4 regions of the Longivirga aurantiaca genome follow, and region 1 is predicted to be linked to each of the others. Evidence: riboswitches for the same ligand, from Rfam matches in the RefSeq annotation. Region 1 holds a riboswitch; each other region holds the start of a gene.

Region 1 (3,811 bases):
GGCCGGCCGAGCTTCGCGCACGCCCCCTTGAGGAAGCCGACGTCGTACGGCGCGTTGTGCGCGACCAGAACGCAGCCGGCCGCGAAGTCGAGGAACGCCGGCAAGGCCACCGCGAGGCGCGGCGCGTCGAGGAGCATCGAGTCGGTGATGCCGGTGAGGACCGCGATGAAGGCGGGCACCGGGATGCCCGGCTGCACCAGGGTCTGGAACTCCCCGACCACCTCGCCGCCGCGCACCTTCACGGCACCGATCTCGGTGATCCCGGCGTCGGCGGGCGAGCCGCCCGTGGTCTCGAGGTCGACCACGACGAAGGTGACGTCGGCCAGCGGGGTGCCGAGGTCGTCGAACGTGGTCTGGGCCTCGGCGTGCGCCGGGACCGGCCGCGGGTCGACGCGCAGCACGGCGGGCGGTGCTCCCGCGCGCTGCGCCCGTGCCGACGACCTCATGCCGATGACGCTAGGCGGGGGGTACGACGGCGACCCGGAGGCGCGCCGCCGTAGGGTCGTGGCCTGCCCAGCAGCACCGAACCGAAGGATCCGCCGTGGCCATCGCCCTGCCCGACGACGACACCCGCTGGCGCTGCAGCCAGTGCGGGAACCTGACCCGCTTCGACGTCGTCCGCTCGAGCCGGGTGCGCGAGTTCTGGCACCTCGACCTCGGCGGCGTGCCGAAGGTCGAGGAGACCGAGGTGCTCGGCGAGGTCGTCGAGTCGGTGTCCTGCCGCTGGTGCGGCGCGGTCGACGCCGTCGAGCTGGTGCCCCGGCCCGAGGCCGGAGGCCCGAGCGACGACCCGACCGGCTCCTGACGCCGCCGCGCCCGTGACCACCTCGGAGCGTCCCCTCGACGGCGTCCGCGTCGTCGACCTCACCAGGCTGCTCCCCGGCGCCTACGCCACCTCGCTGCTGCTCGGCATGGGCGCCGACGTCGTCAAGATCGAGGATCCGCGCGGCGGCGACGGCCTGCGCGTCTCACCGCCGTACAGCGAGACGGGGGAGTCGGGGCTCTTCCTCGCGCTCTGCCGCGGGAAGCGCTCGGTGGCCCTCGACCTCAAGACCGACGTGGCCCGCGACGCGCTGCTGCGCCTCGTGTCCGTCTCGCACGTCGTCATCGACTCGTTCCGCCCCGGGGTGCTCGACCGCCTCGGACTCGGCCCGGCCGAGCTCGCTGCGGCCAACCCCGCGCTCGTCCACGTGTCGATGACGGCGTACGGCGACGGCGGGCGCGCGGCGCTCCCCGGCCACGACCTCAACGTCGAGGGGTACGCCGGGATCCTCGGCCTCTCCCGCGGCATCGACGGCGCCACCGCGATGCCGCCGTTCCCCATCGCGGACATGGCCTCGGGGCTGCAGGCCGCGCTCGCCGTCGTCGCCGGCCTGCGCGTCGCCGAGGCGCAGGACTCGCCGTCGACCGAGGCCCCGGCGTTCCGCGCCGACGTCACGATGCTCGACTCCGCGATGTCGCTCACCGCCATCGGCCAGGGCACGGTCATGGCCACCGGCGAGGCGCCGCCGGTGCCGGACGTCCTCACCGGCGCGCTCGCCTGCTACGGCGTCTACCGCTGCGCCGACGGCACCGAGCTCGCCCTCGGCGCGCTCGAGCCCAAGTTCTTCGCGCGGGTGGCTGAGCTCGCGGGCGACCCGACGCTGGCCGACGCGCAGTACGACATCACCGGCCAGGACGCCCTGCGCGGCCGGCTCACCCTGCTGTTCGCGACGCGCCCGCGCGAGGAGTGGCTGGCGCTGCTGGAGCACGACCAGACCTGCGTGACGCCGGTACGCACGTCTGCCGAGGCGCTCGCGGACCCGGACCTGCAGGCCCGCGGCGCGTTCGAGGACGTCGTCCTCGCCGACGGCCGCACCACGACCGCCGCGCGACCGGTGGCCTGGCTGCCGGCCGACGGCCGGGCCCTGGCCGCGCCCGCCCTCGGCGAGCACACGGACGAGGTGCTGCGCGCGATCGGCCTGGATCCGGGCCTGCTCGGCTAACGGTGGCCGAGGGCGACTGTCGGACCTGGTTCCTACCGTCGTCCGCAGGTGGTCGGAGTTCCCCTCTCCGGCCCGTACCCGTCCTGAGGTGAAGACCGTGATCGTCGACTGCGACTCCTGTGCTGTGCGCGGCCCCGCGTGCGGCGACTGCGTCGTCACGTTCCTGCTCGGCCCGCCCGACTGGCTCGCGGGCGACGGCCTGCCGGGGGAGGAGATGGCCGCCCTCGCCGTGCTCGCCGACTCCGGCCTGGTGCCCCCGCTCCGGCTGGTTCCGCGGGGTCCCGACCCGGCGCCGGAGGCCGACGACCGGGGGGTGCACCGCGCGGTGTGAAGCCGATCACGGATCGATCTCGGTCGGGTCACGTCCGGGTGTCGGCCGGGCGACTGGGAGGTGGCGTCCCGGGGTGTTAGTGTCGCCCGCAGGTGTTCGTGAGCCGCCGTCATCCGACGGCAGCGAGCACCCCGTCGAGTTCGAGAAGCGGCCCCACCAGGGTCCGTGGATCGGAGCCGGGGACCCACTTCCCCCGGGGCGAATCGGCGGCAGACGACCGGCAGCGACCGGGCGCGAGCCGTCGTAGGGCGATCTTCCAGCCCGAGCCCGTCAGCTCACCCGGTAGACGGTCGTGGGAGAGGGAGGCCGCCTTCGTGGCGACCAGCACCACTGCGCTCGTACGCGTGCGCGGCACCCGTGCCGCCCGCATCGCCGCCCCCGTGGCGGCCTTCGCGCTCCTCGTGAGCGGTGTCGCCCTGGCGTCGGCCCCGGCGTCCGCCCAGCCGACCAAGACCATCGAGCAGGTCCAGGCCGAGATCGACGCCCTCGAGGCCGACGCCGCCAACGCCGCCGAGGCCTGGAACGAGGCCCGCACCCGCCAGAACCAGATCGACGCCCAGATCGCGAAACTGACGACCCGCATCGCGGTGGCGAAGAAGACCTACGAGAAGACCGCCGCCGGCGTCGACGCGATCGCGCGCGCCGCCTACGCGTCCGGCGGCATGGAGCCGAGCCTGCAGGCCCTCCTCGCCGACGACCCCGAGCAGTTCCTCGAGCAGAGCGCCGCGCTCGACCAGGTCGCCCGCTCGCAGGGCACCTCGCTGCGCCGCACCCAGGCCGCCCGGCTCGCCCTCGCCCAGCTCGAGGCCCAGCTGGTCCAGAAGCAGGAGAAGGCCGACGCCGCGGCCGCCGAGGCCAAGGCCGCCAAGGCCACGGTCACCGAGCGCCTCGACAAGGCCCAGCGCATCCTCGCCGGGCTCAAGGCCGAGGAGCGCGCCCGCCTCGCCCGCCTGCAGGAGGCCCGCCGTCAGGCGTCCGCCCGCGCCGCGGCCCGGGCGACCGCCCAGATCCGCGCCAGCCGCGACACCCCCCGCCAGGAGTCGACGTCCACCAGCGGCACGTCGAGCAGCAGCAACGACGGCGGCAGCGACGCCCCCAACTACGCCTCGGGCCGTGCGCGCATCGCCGTGGCCTACGCCCTCGCGCAGGTCGGCAAGCGCTACGTCGCGGCGGCGTCCGGGCCCAACGCGTTCGACTGCTCGGGCCTGACCCTGGCCGCCTGGGCCCAGGCCGGTGCCTACCTGCCGCACTACTCCAAGGCGCAGTGGAGCGCGACCGCCCGCGTCAGCCGCGGCGAGCTGCGTCCCGGCGACCTCGTCTTCTACTTCGGCGGCGGCGCCCACCACGTCGGCATGTATGTCGGCGGCGGCATGATGGTCAGCGCCTCCAACCCGCGTGACGGCGTCGAGCTCATCGGCGTCTGGAGCCCGTGGTACGGCGAGCGCTACAGCGGCGCCGGCCGCGTCGTCTGACCGGATCCGCCTCGCTCCGCCCC
Region 2 (3,811 bases), on a different contig from region 1:
CGGGCGTTGACCCACGCCGACCGGTGGAAGGGTGCGGCGCCCCACGTGACGACGACGGTGGTGAGCAGGAAGGCCATCCACTGCCAGCCGACGAACTGCAGCGGCATCACCATCGAGGTGAGCACCACGGGGACGCTGAGGACGGCGCTGACGCGCCAGCGGCGCCCGAGCTCGTCGGGGTCGTCGACGACGGCGGTGTCCGGGAGGCGTACGCCGTACCCGGTGTTCTCCACGACCGCGACCAGGTCGTCGAACGTGACCCCGGCCGGGGCACGCACGGTGGCCGTCTCGGTCGCGTAGTTCACGCTCGCGACCACGCCCGGCACCTTGTTGAGCTTCTTCTCGATGCGGTTGGCGCACGACGCGCAGGTCATGCCCGTGAGGTGCAGGTCCAGGAGCGCGTCGTCCACACCGAGCCCCGCAGCGCCGGAGCGCGCGGTGGGGGTGCTGGCCGAGGGGGTGCTCATGACGTCTCCTGGTGTGGGTCGGGCGTGGGGGCGGATCAGCTGGTGACGAGGGTGTAGCCGGCCTCGTCGATCGCGGCGGCGACGGCCTCGGTGCTGGGGTCGGCCTCGGCGGTCACGGTGACCTGGCCGCTCTCGAGCTCGACGGCGACGGCGGTGACGCCGGGGATCAGCGAGACCTCCTCGGTCACCGCGGTCACGCAGTGCTGGCAGGTCATGCCCTGGACGGTCCAGACGGTGGTGCTCACGTCGTGCTCCTTCGGGTGCGTTGCGGGGTTATGTGCAGCTGCGGGGTGGTGCCGCCGGGTCAGGACCGGACGAGCCGGGCGATGGCCGCGGACGCCTCGGCGATCTTGGCGTCGGCCTCGGCCCCGCCCTTGACCGCGGCGTCGCGGACGCAGTGGTCGAGGTGGTCCTCGAGCAGCAGGAGCGCGACGTTCTCGAGCGCGCGGGTGGCCGCGGACACCTGGGTCAGCACGTCGATGCAGTAGGTGTCCTGGTCGACCATGCGCGCGATGCCGCGCACCTGGCCCTCCACGCGGCGCAGCCGCGTGAGGATCGCGTCCTTGTCGCCCGCGTAGCCGTGCTGGTGCGTCACGTGTCCCGTGTCGTGCGGGTGCTCGTCGGTCATCGCCGTACCTCCTGGTCTGCTTCAACCAGGGTACCCCCCCAGGGTATTTCCACCAGGCCAGTCCGACGTGGTCTCCCTCACGTCCGGACAGGGCGAAGGCCCGATCCCCCTGCGGGGATCGGGCCTTCGGAGAGAGAGGTGCTGGGGTTCCGCGCCTCAGACGAGGCGGACGGCGCCGCTGTAGCGCTGGCCGTACCAGCCGCTGAAGACGTAGTCGACCTTGACGTCCGTGCGCGGGTTGGTCGCGCTGATCATCTTGCCGTTGCCGACGTACAGGCCCACGTGGTGCGCGCCGTACTTGAAGAAGAAGACGAGGTCGCCGGGCTTGAGGTACCTCTTCTGGACGCGGATGCCGGCGTAGAACTGCGCCTTCGAGTAGTGCGGCAGCGTCTTGCCGTACGCGTACTTCGCGATGTAGCGCGTGAGGCCGGAGCAGTCGAACTTCGTCGGACCGGACCAGCCCGCGACATACGCAGCACCGAGCTTGGTCTTCGCGAGCTCGACCGCGCGCCAGCGCTTGATCGCCTTCACGCGCGCGGCGATCTGCGCCGCGGTCAGGGTGGTGGCCGTGGTCGTCGTCGCCGTGGCGGTCGCGGTACGGGTGGCGGTGGTCGTCGCCGTCGGGGTCAGCGTGGTCGTGGTGACCGCGGTGGTGGTCGGTTCGATCGGCGTAGACGTGGCCGCCGAGGCGGATCCGGCGCCGGCGAGGCCGATGGTCAGGGCGGCGGAGACGAGCAGCGTGGCCGGCAGGGCACGGCGACGCGCAGCGGTGAGCACGGGGAGCACAGGTGTCCGATCCTCTCGACGCCGACCGGGTTAGCTGACGGGCTCGGGCTAAGAGGTGCCCTACGCGGGGGCCGTGAGGCCGTCCGTGATTCGCCCCGGAGTGCTTGGGTCCCCGGCTCGCCGGCGGTGAGAGCCGCCGGCGATTGAGCGCGTCACCCGTGCCCGGCGAACCCGGACAGGTGCAGGTGACTGACAGAAAGTAAGCAACGCCCCCCGAGAGGGTCCAAACCCGGTGTCCGGTCACGGGACGGTAACGGAAAGGAGGAAACGGACAACAGCCCAGGTCGCAACGGCTCTCGAGCGGTCGTTACGGCTACGTCGTGTGACGAGGGTCTCAGCGCTCGGTGACCATCGGGCGGTCAGCGGGCAGCGAGGACGGCCTCGACGAGCTGGGCGAGGCCGTCGTCCTCCGGGCCCGGCAGCAGCGCCGCGGCCGCGGCGCGCGCGGCGGGGTGGCCGGTCTCCACCGCGAGGCCGACTCCCGCCTCGACGAGCATGGGGACGTCGTTGGGCATGTCCCCCACCGCGGCCACCGATGACAGCGGCACCCCGAGCCGGGCGGCCTGGTGCGCGAGCGCGGCGCCCTTGCTGACGCCCAGGGCGCTCATCTCGATGAGCACGTCGTCCGATGCCGAGTGCGTCGCGGTGACGAGGTGGCTGACGTGCCCGAGCGTGACGTCGAGCAGGGCGTCGACGTCGTGCCGCGCCGGATGGTCGCCGCCGTCGATGCGCGCGAGCAGCTTGATGACCGGGTGCCGTGCGGCGAGCGTGAGGATGTCGCCGTGCTCGACGCCGGCGACCCGGTAGCGCGCGCGGTACGACGGCTCGTGCGCGAAGTCGTCGGCGTCCGCAGGGCTGTCCCACTCGAGCGCGAACGCGACGCCCTCGATCTCCGAGCGCAGCGCTGCGACCGTCTCGGCGACGACGTCGTACGCGATGGGGTGCGTCTCGAGCACCGCATGGGTGTCGAGGTCTATGACGAGCGCACCGTTCGCGCAGACGCCGATCCCGGCGTGCCCGGTGGCCTCGACCACCGGGGGCAGCCAGCGCGGCGGCCGACCGGTCACGAACACCACCGGCAGACCGGCCGCCCGGGCCGCGGCGAACGCGTCGATCGTCCGGGACGACACCGTGTTGTCGGGCCGCAGCAGCGTGCCGTCGAGGTCGGTGGCGACCATCTGCACCCCGCCGGGAACTGCCGCCACCAGCTCGCGCCACCCTCGGTCCGTCACGGCCCCACCCTGCCGTGCCCCCGAGCCGGCAGGCGAACCGCCCCGGTCAGCCGCGGGTGGCGGGGGTGAACGTCGGGCGCAGGGCGCCATCGGCGCGCAGCCCGAGGATCTCCTCGACCACGTGACCTACCGCGACCAGCGTCGCCTCGGTGTGCGGCCGTCCGATGAGCGTGAGGCCCACCGGCAGGCCGTCGACGAACCCCATGGGCAGGCACAGCACCGGCCAGCCCGCGATGGACGGTGCCGGGCTCGCGAGGCCGCCGCCGGCGAAGTGGTCGCCGTTGGTGAGGTCGCTCTTCCAGGCCGGGCAGTACGCCGGGGCGATGAGCAGGTCGATGTCGTCGTCGGCGTCGAACGCGGCCTGCAGGTTCTTCGTCACCGCCCAGTCGAGGCAGATCTGCCGCGCCTCGTCGTACCTCTGGCCGGCCCGGCCGCCCGATGCGAGCGCCATCTCGAGCAGGCTCTGGTCGAAGAACGCGAGCTCGGTGTCGGCGTTCTCGCGGTTGAACTCCACGATGTCGGCCATGGTCGGCGCACCTGCGCCGAACCTGTCGAGCAGGTAGGCGTTCATGTCGTCGAGCATCTCGCCGACGAGCACCACGAGCTCGTTGTCCTCGTACTCGCCGGTGTGCGTGACCTCCGACGTCACGAGCGTGATGCCGCCGTCGAAGAGCGCCTGCGTGACTCCGAGGAACACG
Region 3 (3,811 bases), on a different contig from region 1:
TGGTCTGCTTCGCCCGTGCCCGGGCAGGTCCGGGCCGTGGGAAGGGAGCGGGGATGTTCCACGAGCACGAGAGGGCACGAGCAGCCACGGTCGACCTGACGGATGCGGTGGCGCCCGCCCCGCAGTGGAGTGCCGGTCGGGCCCGATCACGCCGGGCGGCGCTGGAGCTCGCGGCGATCACGGCCCTCGCCTGGGTGGCCGTCGTGGTGCTGAACGACCCGTCGCGCGAGGCGTGGACGCAGAACGACCACCGGTGGCTGGTGCCGGTGCTCGTCCTGCTGGCGGTCGCGGGCAACCGCGTGCGGGCGCGTCTCGGCCGCTCGCGCGGGGAGCGCACGGTCGTCTTCGACGCCACCGGCGCCGCGCTGATCGGGGCCGTGCTGCTGCTTCCTCCGCTGTGGTTCCCGGTGGTCGCGCTGGCCTCGGCCTGGCGGCCGGACCGGCGTCGGCTCACCCTGAACACCGCCATCCGCGTCACCGCCATGTCGGTCGCGATGCTGGCGTACGAGCTCGCGACGTTCATGCTGGACGAGGCCGGCCTCCTCGTCGACACCGTCCGCGTCGCCGGGCTCCTCGCGGCGGGGGCGGCGTACCTCGCGACCGAGGCCGTGGTGCACCGGCGCCACCTCGACGAGGGCGACGGACTCGGCGACGAGATCCCGGGCCTCGGTGCGGAGCTCGTCCGACGCGACTCGCCCGGAGTGGCGCTCGGCCTGCTGGTCGTCGCGCTGCTCGCCGTCTCGCCCGTCACCGCGGTGCTGCTGGTCCCGCTCGCCTGGCTGGTCGTCCAGATGCTCCGGGCGCAGGAGCAGCTGCTGCTCGCGGGCACCGACTACAAGACCGGCCTGCTCACGTACGAGTCGTTCCGGCGGTGCGCCGCGGCCGAGATCGCCCGCGCCCGCCGCCAGGCCCGGCCGCTCGTCGCGGTGATGGTCGACCTCGACGGCATGAAGAGCGTCAACACGCTGCACGGCCACCTCACCGGCGAGATCGTCCTGGCCTCGATCGGCGCTGTCCTGCGCGGCGCCATGCGTGCTGAGGACGTCGTCGCCCGCTTCGGCGGGGACGAGTTCTGCCTCCTGCTGCCCGACACCGACCTCGAGGGCGCGCTCGTGCTCGTGGAGCGGCTGCGCGTGGTGGTCGCCACGACGGCGCTCACCCCGGGCGACGAGCCGCTCTACCGGACGGCGTCGTTCGGCCTCACCGGCCTGCGGATCGTGGACGACGTCGACTCGCTGCTCGGGCGCGCGGACTCGGCCCTGAGCCGGGCCAAGGAGGCCGGCAAGGACCGCCTGGCCTACGAGCTCTGAGCCGTCCCACGCATCCCGGTATGTCCCGTTTCGTGCTGCATCGGGACCAGTCGTTGACACCCGATCGGTGGCCTTTCCGTGATGAACCCGTGACATCGGGGGTGGCTGTGGCCTAGGTTCGTCACGGCCCGTCACCCGACGGGCGCCGAGGGTGGACGCCGAGTCCTGCCAGCCACCCACGGTCATGACCTCGCTGGCAGGAGCGGGGGACCCAGGATTTCCGGGCCTCGCCGCACGGCGAGCCCTCGGGGTGAAGCCGGTCCCCGGACCGGCCGGGTCAATCCACGACCCGAACCCGACAGCTCACCTCGCAGGCGTCGTGGAGGACTCATGGCGTCTGCTCGCGCACGCCTGGGCGCGGCCGTCTCGGCTGCCCTGGCGATCACGTTGCTGCCCGCGTTCACCGCGTCCGCCTCGGCGGCCGTGGCCGACGACACCGGTACGTCGACCTCGACGATCACCGGCACCTCGGTGGTCACCTCGACCTTGACGACCAGCAGCCTCTCGACCTCGACCACCGCGGTGAGCACCACTGCCCCCGCGTCGTTCTCCCTGCCGGTCTCGCGGACCGGGTACGTCACCCTGAGCGCGGCGGCCAAGGCCGACCCGGTCGTGCGCGGCAAGGCCGTGGCCCAGACCGCCGCCCGCTTCGCCGGCGTCCCGTACGTCGCTGGCGGCACGAGCCCCGCCGTCGGCTTCGACTGCTCCGGCTACACGCGCTACGTGTACTCGCGCCTCGGTATCTCGCTGCCGCGCGTCTCGCGCGACCAGTACGCCGCAGCGACGCCGATCCCGCGGAGCACGGCAGTCAAGGGCGACCTCGTGTTCTTCTACAGCACGAGCGGCCGGATCTACCACGTGGCGATCTACGCGGGGAACGGCTACATCTGGCACTCGCCGTACCCCGGGAAGCGTGTGATGCTGGAGCGCATCTGGACCTCGTCCTGGAAGGTCGCGCGCGTCCGCGCCTGACCCTCCCCCTGATCGACGAAGGCGGCCTGCCATCCCCCGTGCGGGCCGCCTTCGTCCTGTCCGGGCAGGGGGTGCGGCGCATTGACGCGTTCATGCGCCAGCATGGTCGCCTGTGACGACCTGGCGGGACGCGCTGCACGGGCTTGCTGCTGACGACGTGGCCCAGCTCGACCACGCCCTCGGGTTCCGGCTCGGCCGGGAGGACCTCGTGCGGTCGCTCATCGACCCGCGCGGCCACCTGTTCCAGCGCCTCGAGTACGTCGGCGACTCGATCCTCGACGCGGTGGTGGTGAGCGAGCTCGTGCGGCTCGAGCCGTGGGACGAGCCCTCGCTGGCGCTGATCAACGGCGAGCAGCAGGCGATGGTCTCCGACCATGCCCTCGGGCGCGTCGCTGCGCGCCGGGGGCTGCCTCGCGTCCGCACGTTCCAGGCGTCGCGGCACCGGCTCGCCGACCGCATCGAGGCTGCGATCGGCGCGATCTGGGCCGACCGCGGTATCGAGGATGCGGCCACAGCGGCGTACGACCTCGTCGTGCGACCAGCGCTCGACGGGCTCCCTCGCCGCGTCGACCTGCCGGTGGCGGCGCGGGCCGAGCGGTACGAGGCGGCGTCGCGGCAGCTCGGGCACGAGCCGGTCGAGCCGGTGTGGTTCGGCGCCGCTGCGGAGCCCGGGCCCACCCGCCGTCGCCTCGCGGTCGTGGGCGACTCGGTCATCGAGGCCGCGATGTCGACCGCCCAGTACGTCGAGGAGCCCGAGGCCAGCGAGGCGGTGCTGAGCGAGGAGCGCAGGGGTGCGACGTCGAACGCGACCGTGTCCCGCCTGGCCCACGACCTGCGGCTCGAGCGCCGCCACGACGACCGGACCGACCGACGGGCGATGGCCGACGAGGTGCAGGCGCTGGTCGGCGCGGTGGCACTGGACGGCGGGATCCGCGCGGGGCTCCTCGTGGCGTCAGGCGTGCTCGGCCGCACGTTCGCGCCCGGACCTCTAGCCTTCTCGACGTGACCGTTCCCCAGAGCCCCGAGTCCCTCGCCGTCCTCGCCGACGGCTCCCTCTCCGGCCGGACGGCCCTCGTCACCGGCGGTGGCAGCGGCATCGGACGAGCGAGCGCCCTGCTCCTCGCCCGGATGGGCGCGCGCGTCTGCGTGGTGGGGCGCACGGCCGACAAGCTCGACGAGACGGTGGCGCTCTCGACGGCGGCCGGGCACCCCGAGCCGATGAGCACCGCGGTCTGCGACGTCCGCGAGCCCGAGCAGGTCGACGTCGTGCTCGACGCCGTCCTCGCCGACCTCGGACGCATCGACATCCTGCTGAACAACGCGGGGGGCCAGTTCGTGTCTCCGGCAGAGTCGTTGTCGCACAAGGGGTTCCGCGCGGTGACGCGGCTCAACCTCGATGCCACGTGGTACATGACGGCCCGTGTGGCCGAGCGCTCGATGCTGCCGAACGGCTACGGCAAGGTCATCAGCATCACGATGTCCCCGCACCGGGGCACGCCGGGGATGGCGCACTCCTCGGCCGCGCGCGC
Region 4 (3,811 bases), 1.2 Mb from region 1:
GATGCCTGCACGCGCCGCGCAGCGGCGGACCTAGGCTCTGGGCGTGGAGGAGGACGTGGCCGAGGAGCACCGGCACATCCTCACGTTCCATCCGCGGCGGGGGCGGATGACCGACGCGCAGCGCGACGCCGTCACCACGCTGCTCCCCCGCCACGGCCTCCCCCCGGGGCCGCTCGACACCGGCACTCTGTTCGGCGGCCTGCCCGTGGCGCTGGAGATCGGGTTCGGGCTCGGGCACGCGACGGTCGAGATGGCGCTCGAGGACCCCGGCACCGGGATCGTCGCCGTCGACGTCCACACCCCGGGCGTCGCACGCCTGCTCGCCGAGATCGAGCGCCGGGGCCTCACCACCGTGCGGGTCGAGCTCGGCGATGCGGTCGACCTGCTCACGGACAGGGTGGCCGAGGGCTCGCTCGCCGCGATCCGCGTCTTCTTCCCCGACCCGTGGCCCAAGGCCCGGCACCACAAGCGCCGCATCGTCCGGCCCGACCTGGTGCACCTCATGGCCACGCGCCTTGCGCCGGGCGGAGTCCTGCACTGCGCGACCGACTGGGAGCCGTACGCCGAGGCGATGCGCGAGGTGCTCGACGCCGAGCCGCTGCTCCTCGATCCCTACGACGGCTGGGCACCGCGGCTCGAGCGGCCGCTCACGAAGTTCGAGCGGCAGGGCGTCGAGAAGGGCCACGTCGTCCGCGACCTGGTCCGCACCCGCGTCTGAACGACGACGGCGCCGCCGGTCCCGGAGGACCGGCGGCGCCGGAGGGTCGAGCGGAGGCTCAGCCGCCCCAGGGCGACCACCACGCGGCGATCCAGCCGCGGTAGGCGACGTAGTCCTGCTCGCCGCAGGTGGCCTGGTCGGGCGTGGGCGCGAACGTGAGGCCGCCGAACGAGCGCCAGAACGGGGCGCCCATCTGCCACGCGCCGCGGTAGGCGCCGGTGGGCGACACCGCGGTGCAGCTGCCACCGGACTCGCGCGCCACGATCATGCGGGCGTGGGCGGAGCTGCGCCACACCGCGAACGGCACGGCCTGGCGCGCGGCACGCGAGCCGCGGGCGGCCGCGGTCATGGTCGGGTCGCCGTTGGACGCCGAGGGAGCCGGCGCCGACCGGGTGGTGCCCCGGGTGGCCGCCTGCTCCGCGGCCTTGCGCGCAGCGGCCTTGCGGGCGGCCTCGGCAGCGGCGGCGGCCCTCTTGGCCGCGGCGGCCTTGCGCACGGCCTTGGCCGCCTGCTGCTCGCCGAACTCCTGGAGCTGGCGTCGCGTGATCGGGCCGACGATGCCGGTGCCCTTCGTCGCGCCGAGCGCCTCCTGGAAGCGGATGACGGCGTCGCGCGTGGCGGGGCCGAAGAAGCCCGTCTGCGGCAGGCCGAGGATGCGCTGGACCCAGCGCACCTTCGCGCCGTTGTGCCCGCCGCGCAGGACCTCGGTCGAGACGACGCGCGCCGGTGCCGCGGACGTGGTGCCGGTGGCCGGCAGCGTGTCGGGGAACGCCGTGTCGTCGACGAAGGCGGACGCGCCGCCACCGACGAGGTGGGTGGGTGCGAGCGGGGCGGCACCAGCCGGGGCAGGGGTCAGGAGCGACAGCCCGAGGGCGGCCGAGAGCACGCCGAACGTGACTCGTGCCCTGGTGCGCTCCATGCCCGTGCGGGCATGGGTCGGCATGACGGTGGTCATGTCGTGTTCCTCCGCCGCCTGCGAGGTGAGCTGTCGGGTTCGGCCCGAGGAAGGCCGGCCACTCTCGTGGCTTCACCCCGAGCCGGCCCGACGTGCAGGCCGGCGAAGTGGGTCCCCCGCTCCCGTCCAAGTGCGGATGACCACGGCCGTGGACGGGACTCGGCGGTCCGGTCGTGGTGCCCTGCTTCCCCGCAGGACGTCACGACGCTATCCGGACGCCCGCGTGCCTGTCGACCGGCTGCCCACAGCGCGGGACGTGCGCCAGGCCACGTCCCGTGCGTGGGCCGTGCCCGTGTTCCGCCCCGCCACGCGGCGGATCGTGTGATGTGACTCTCGCCGTCGGAGGCGGTCGGCGAGGCCCTCGGACCCTGCCGACGCGGCCGCGCGAACCCGGTCCCGCGGCGCCGCGCCACAACCCTCGACCTCGGGTTGAGCCTCGATGTCGGGTGGAGGTTGCGGGCGCGGTCCGTGCATGGCCCGCCCAGGGCCTCCGGGACGTGACATGAGGCGACCGGCGGCGGGACCCGAGCCGCCCTACCCTGGGGCCGCCACCGACCGGTGGCCGGACAGGACGGGACGGCATGCCGGATCTGAGCATCGAGGTGACGGGCTTCGGCACGATCCCCGCCTACTACTCCCCCGCGCAGGGGGTCGACGGCCCCGCGCCCGGGGTCGTCGTCATCCACGAGGCGTTCGGTCTCACCGACGCGATGCGCGAGGCTGCCGACCACCTCGCCGCACGCGGCTACAACGCGGTCGCACCCGACCTGATGTCGTACGCCGGCAGCGCCCGCTGCCTCGTGGCCATCGCCCGCTCGATGAACTCGGGCGAGGGGCGCGTGTACGACGAGATCCACGCCGCCCGGCAGTGGATCGCCGAGCGCGAGGACTCGACCGGCCGCGTCGGCATCGCCGGCTTCTGCCTCGGCGGCGCCTTCGCCATGCTCATGGCCACCCAGGGCTTCGAGGCCAGCGCCGCGATGTACGGGCAGCTGCCCCAGCGGCTCGAGTCGGTCTTCGACGGCGCGTGCCCCGTGGTGGCGTCGTACGGCGGGAAGGACCGCAGCCTGCGCGGCGCGGCGGCCAAGCTCGAGCGGGCGCTGTCCGCCGCCGGGGTCGAGCACGACGTGAAGGAGTACCCGGACGCCGGGCACTCCTTCATGACGCACTCGGAGAAGGACGCGCCGGCGTGGCTGCGTCCGGTGTCGCGCCGCGTCCTGCACGTCGGCTACGTCGACACCGCGGCAGAGGACAGCTGGGCGCGCATCGACGCCCTGTTCAGCACGGCGCTGCGCGGCTGACCCCTACGGCTGCAGGAGGTCCAGACCGGCGGCCTGCCCGAGGCGGTGGACGCCGAGGGTCCAGGTGAGCGTCTCGCCGCCCTCGACCCCGAGCACCGGCCACTGCGTCGGCGCGTGCTCCGCGGTCACCCCCAGGGCGGGGACGGCGGCAGCCCGTACGGCGTCGGCGTCGCCCCACGACCACACGGGATCGCTGGATCCGGCGTACTTCTCGCCCATCGGCGCGAGCACCTCGTCGTCGCGACGGGCACGGACGTCGAGCAGGTGCACCCGGCTGTCGCCGTGATGCACCGCGAGCGTCACCAGGTGCCGGGGGCCCGCCGCCGGATCCACGTGGTCGAGCAGCAGGTGCAGGACCGTCTCGGTGCCGTCCGCGGTCGCGAGCACACCCGTCTCCACGACCCGAACGGCACCGACGTGCGCGACCCAGGACGGCAGGGACGCGCGCAGCTCCTCGTCCGCCCCCGCAACGAGATGGGAGGCCTCGCCCCGAACGCTGCGGTGCCCGTGCAGGGCCAGCACCGCCATCGCCTGGAGCCCGAGGGCCGTCGTCCCCGCTCGGGGGTCGGAGACCGCGGCGCGGCAGAACCGTGCGAGCACCTCGTCGGCGTCGGGGCCCCGCGATCCGAGCACCTCGAACACCCACGACACCACCGCCTCGGCGGCGAACCCGTCGGAGTGGACGTCGAGCTTGCGGATGCGCGAGGTGAGCGCATCGAGCGGCATCTCGCCGCGCATCTTGCGCGCCTCGTTCGCGCGCAGAGCGGACGCTACGGGAGCAGGGCGGCCGGCACCGGGACGCCGGCGAGACACCGGACTCATGCGGGGACCCTATAG

What was found. A riboswitch is a leader RNA that binds a small molecule or an ion and turns the genes downstream of it on or off. The one in region 1 is predicted to bind cyclic di-AMP.
Region 2: linked by a shared signal. The riboswitch ahead of ACFQGU_RS15805 (C40 family peptidase) and the one ahead of ACFQGU_RS13025 (C40 family peptidase) in region 1 are both predicted to bind cyclic di-AMP.
Region 3: linked by a shared signal. The riboswitch ahead of ACFQGU_RS01980 (C40 family peptidase) and the one ahead of ACFQGU_RS13025 (C40 family peptidase) in region 1 are both predicted to bind cyclic di-AMP.
Region 4: linked by a shared signal. The riboswitch ahead of ACFQGU_RS07260 (transglycosylase family protein) and the one ahead of ACFQGU_RS13025 (C40 family peptidase) in region 1 are both predicted to bind cyclic di-AMP.

The regions. Positions count from the first base shown of each region.
Region 1 covers NZ_JBHSTI010000008.1:1,905,773-1,909,583, reverse strand. The annotation lists gene ACFQGU_RS13045 (DEDD exonuclease domain-containing protein) at 1-446, opposite strand, end outside; gene ACFQGU_RS13040 (hypothetical protein) at 542-805, shown strand; gene ACFQGU_RS13035 (CaiB/BaiF CoA transferase family protein) at 819-1,985, shown strand; gene ACFQGU_RS13030 (hypothetical protein) at 2,074-2,316, shown strand; cyclic di-AMP (ydaO/yuaA leader) riboswitch at 2,455-2,620, shown strand; gene ACFQGU_RS13025 (C40 family peptidase) at 2,631-3,788, shown strand.
Region 2 covers NZ_JBHSTI010000018.1:195-4,005, forward strand. The annotation lists partial or broken gene ACFQGU_RS15790 (cation transporter) at 1-467, opposite strand, end outside; gene ACFQGU_RS15795 (heavy-metal-associated domain-containing protein) at 503-712, opposite strand; gene ACFQGU_RS15800 (metal-sensitive transcriptional regulator) at 772-1,095, opposite strand; gene ACFQGU_RS15805 (C40 family peptidase) at 1,252-1,881, opposite strand; cyclic di-AMP (ydaO/yuaA leader) riboswitch at 1,889-2,041, opposite strand; gene ACFQGU_RS15810 (HAD-IIB family hydrolase) at 2,241-3,113, opposite strand; gene ACFQGU_RS15815 (amidase family protein) at 3,160-3,811, opposite strand, start outside.
Region 3 covers NZ_JBHSTI010000002.1:365,553-369,363, forward strand. The annotation lists gene ACFQGU_RS01975 (sensor domain-containing diguanylate cyclase) at 54-1,310, shown strand; cyclic di-AMP (ydaO/yuaA leader) riboswitch at 1,457-1,642, shown strand; gene ACFQGU_RS01980 (C40 family peptidase) at 1,641-2,282, shown strand; gene ACFQGU_RS01985 (ribonuclease III domain-containing protein) at 2,395-3,288, shown strand; gene ACFQGU_RS01990 (SDR family oxidoreductase) at 3,285-3,811, shown strand, end outside.
Region 4 covers NZ_JBHSTI010000008.1:697,640-701,450, reverse strand. The annotation lists gene trmB (tRNA (guanosine(46)-N7)-methyltransferase TrmB) at 44-718, shown strand; gene ACFQGU_RS07260 (transglycosylase family protein) at 777-1,673, opposite strand; cyclic di-AMP (ydaO/yuaA leader) riboswitch at 1,674-1,848, opposite strand; gene ACFQGU_RS07255 (dienelactone hydrolase family protein) at 2,255-2,974, shown strand; gene ACFQGU_RS07250 (hypothetical protein) at 2,978-3,796, opposite strand.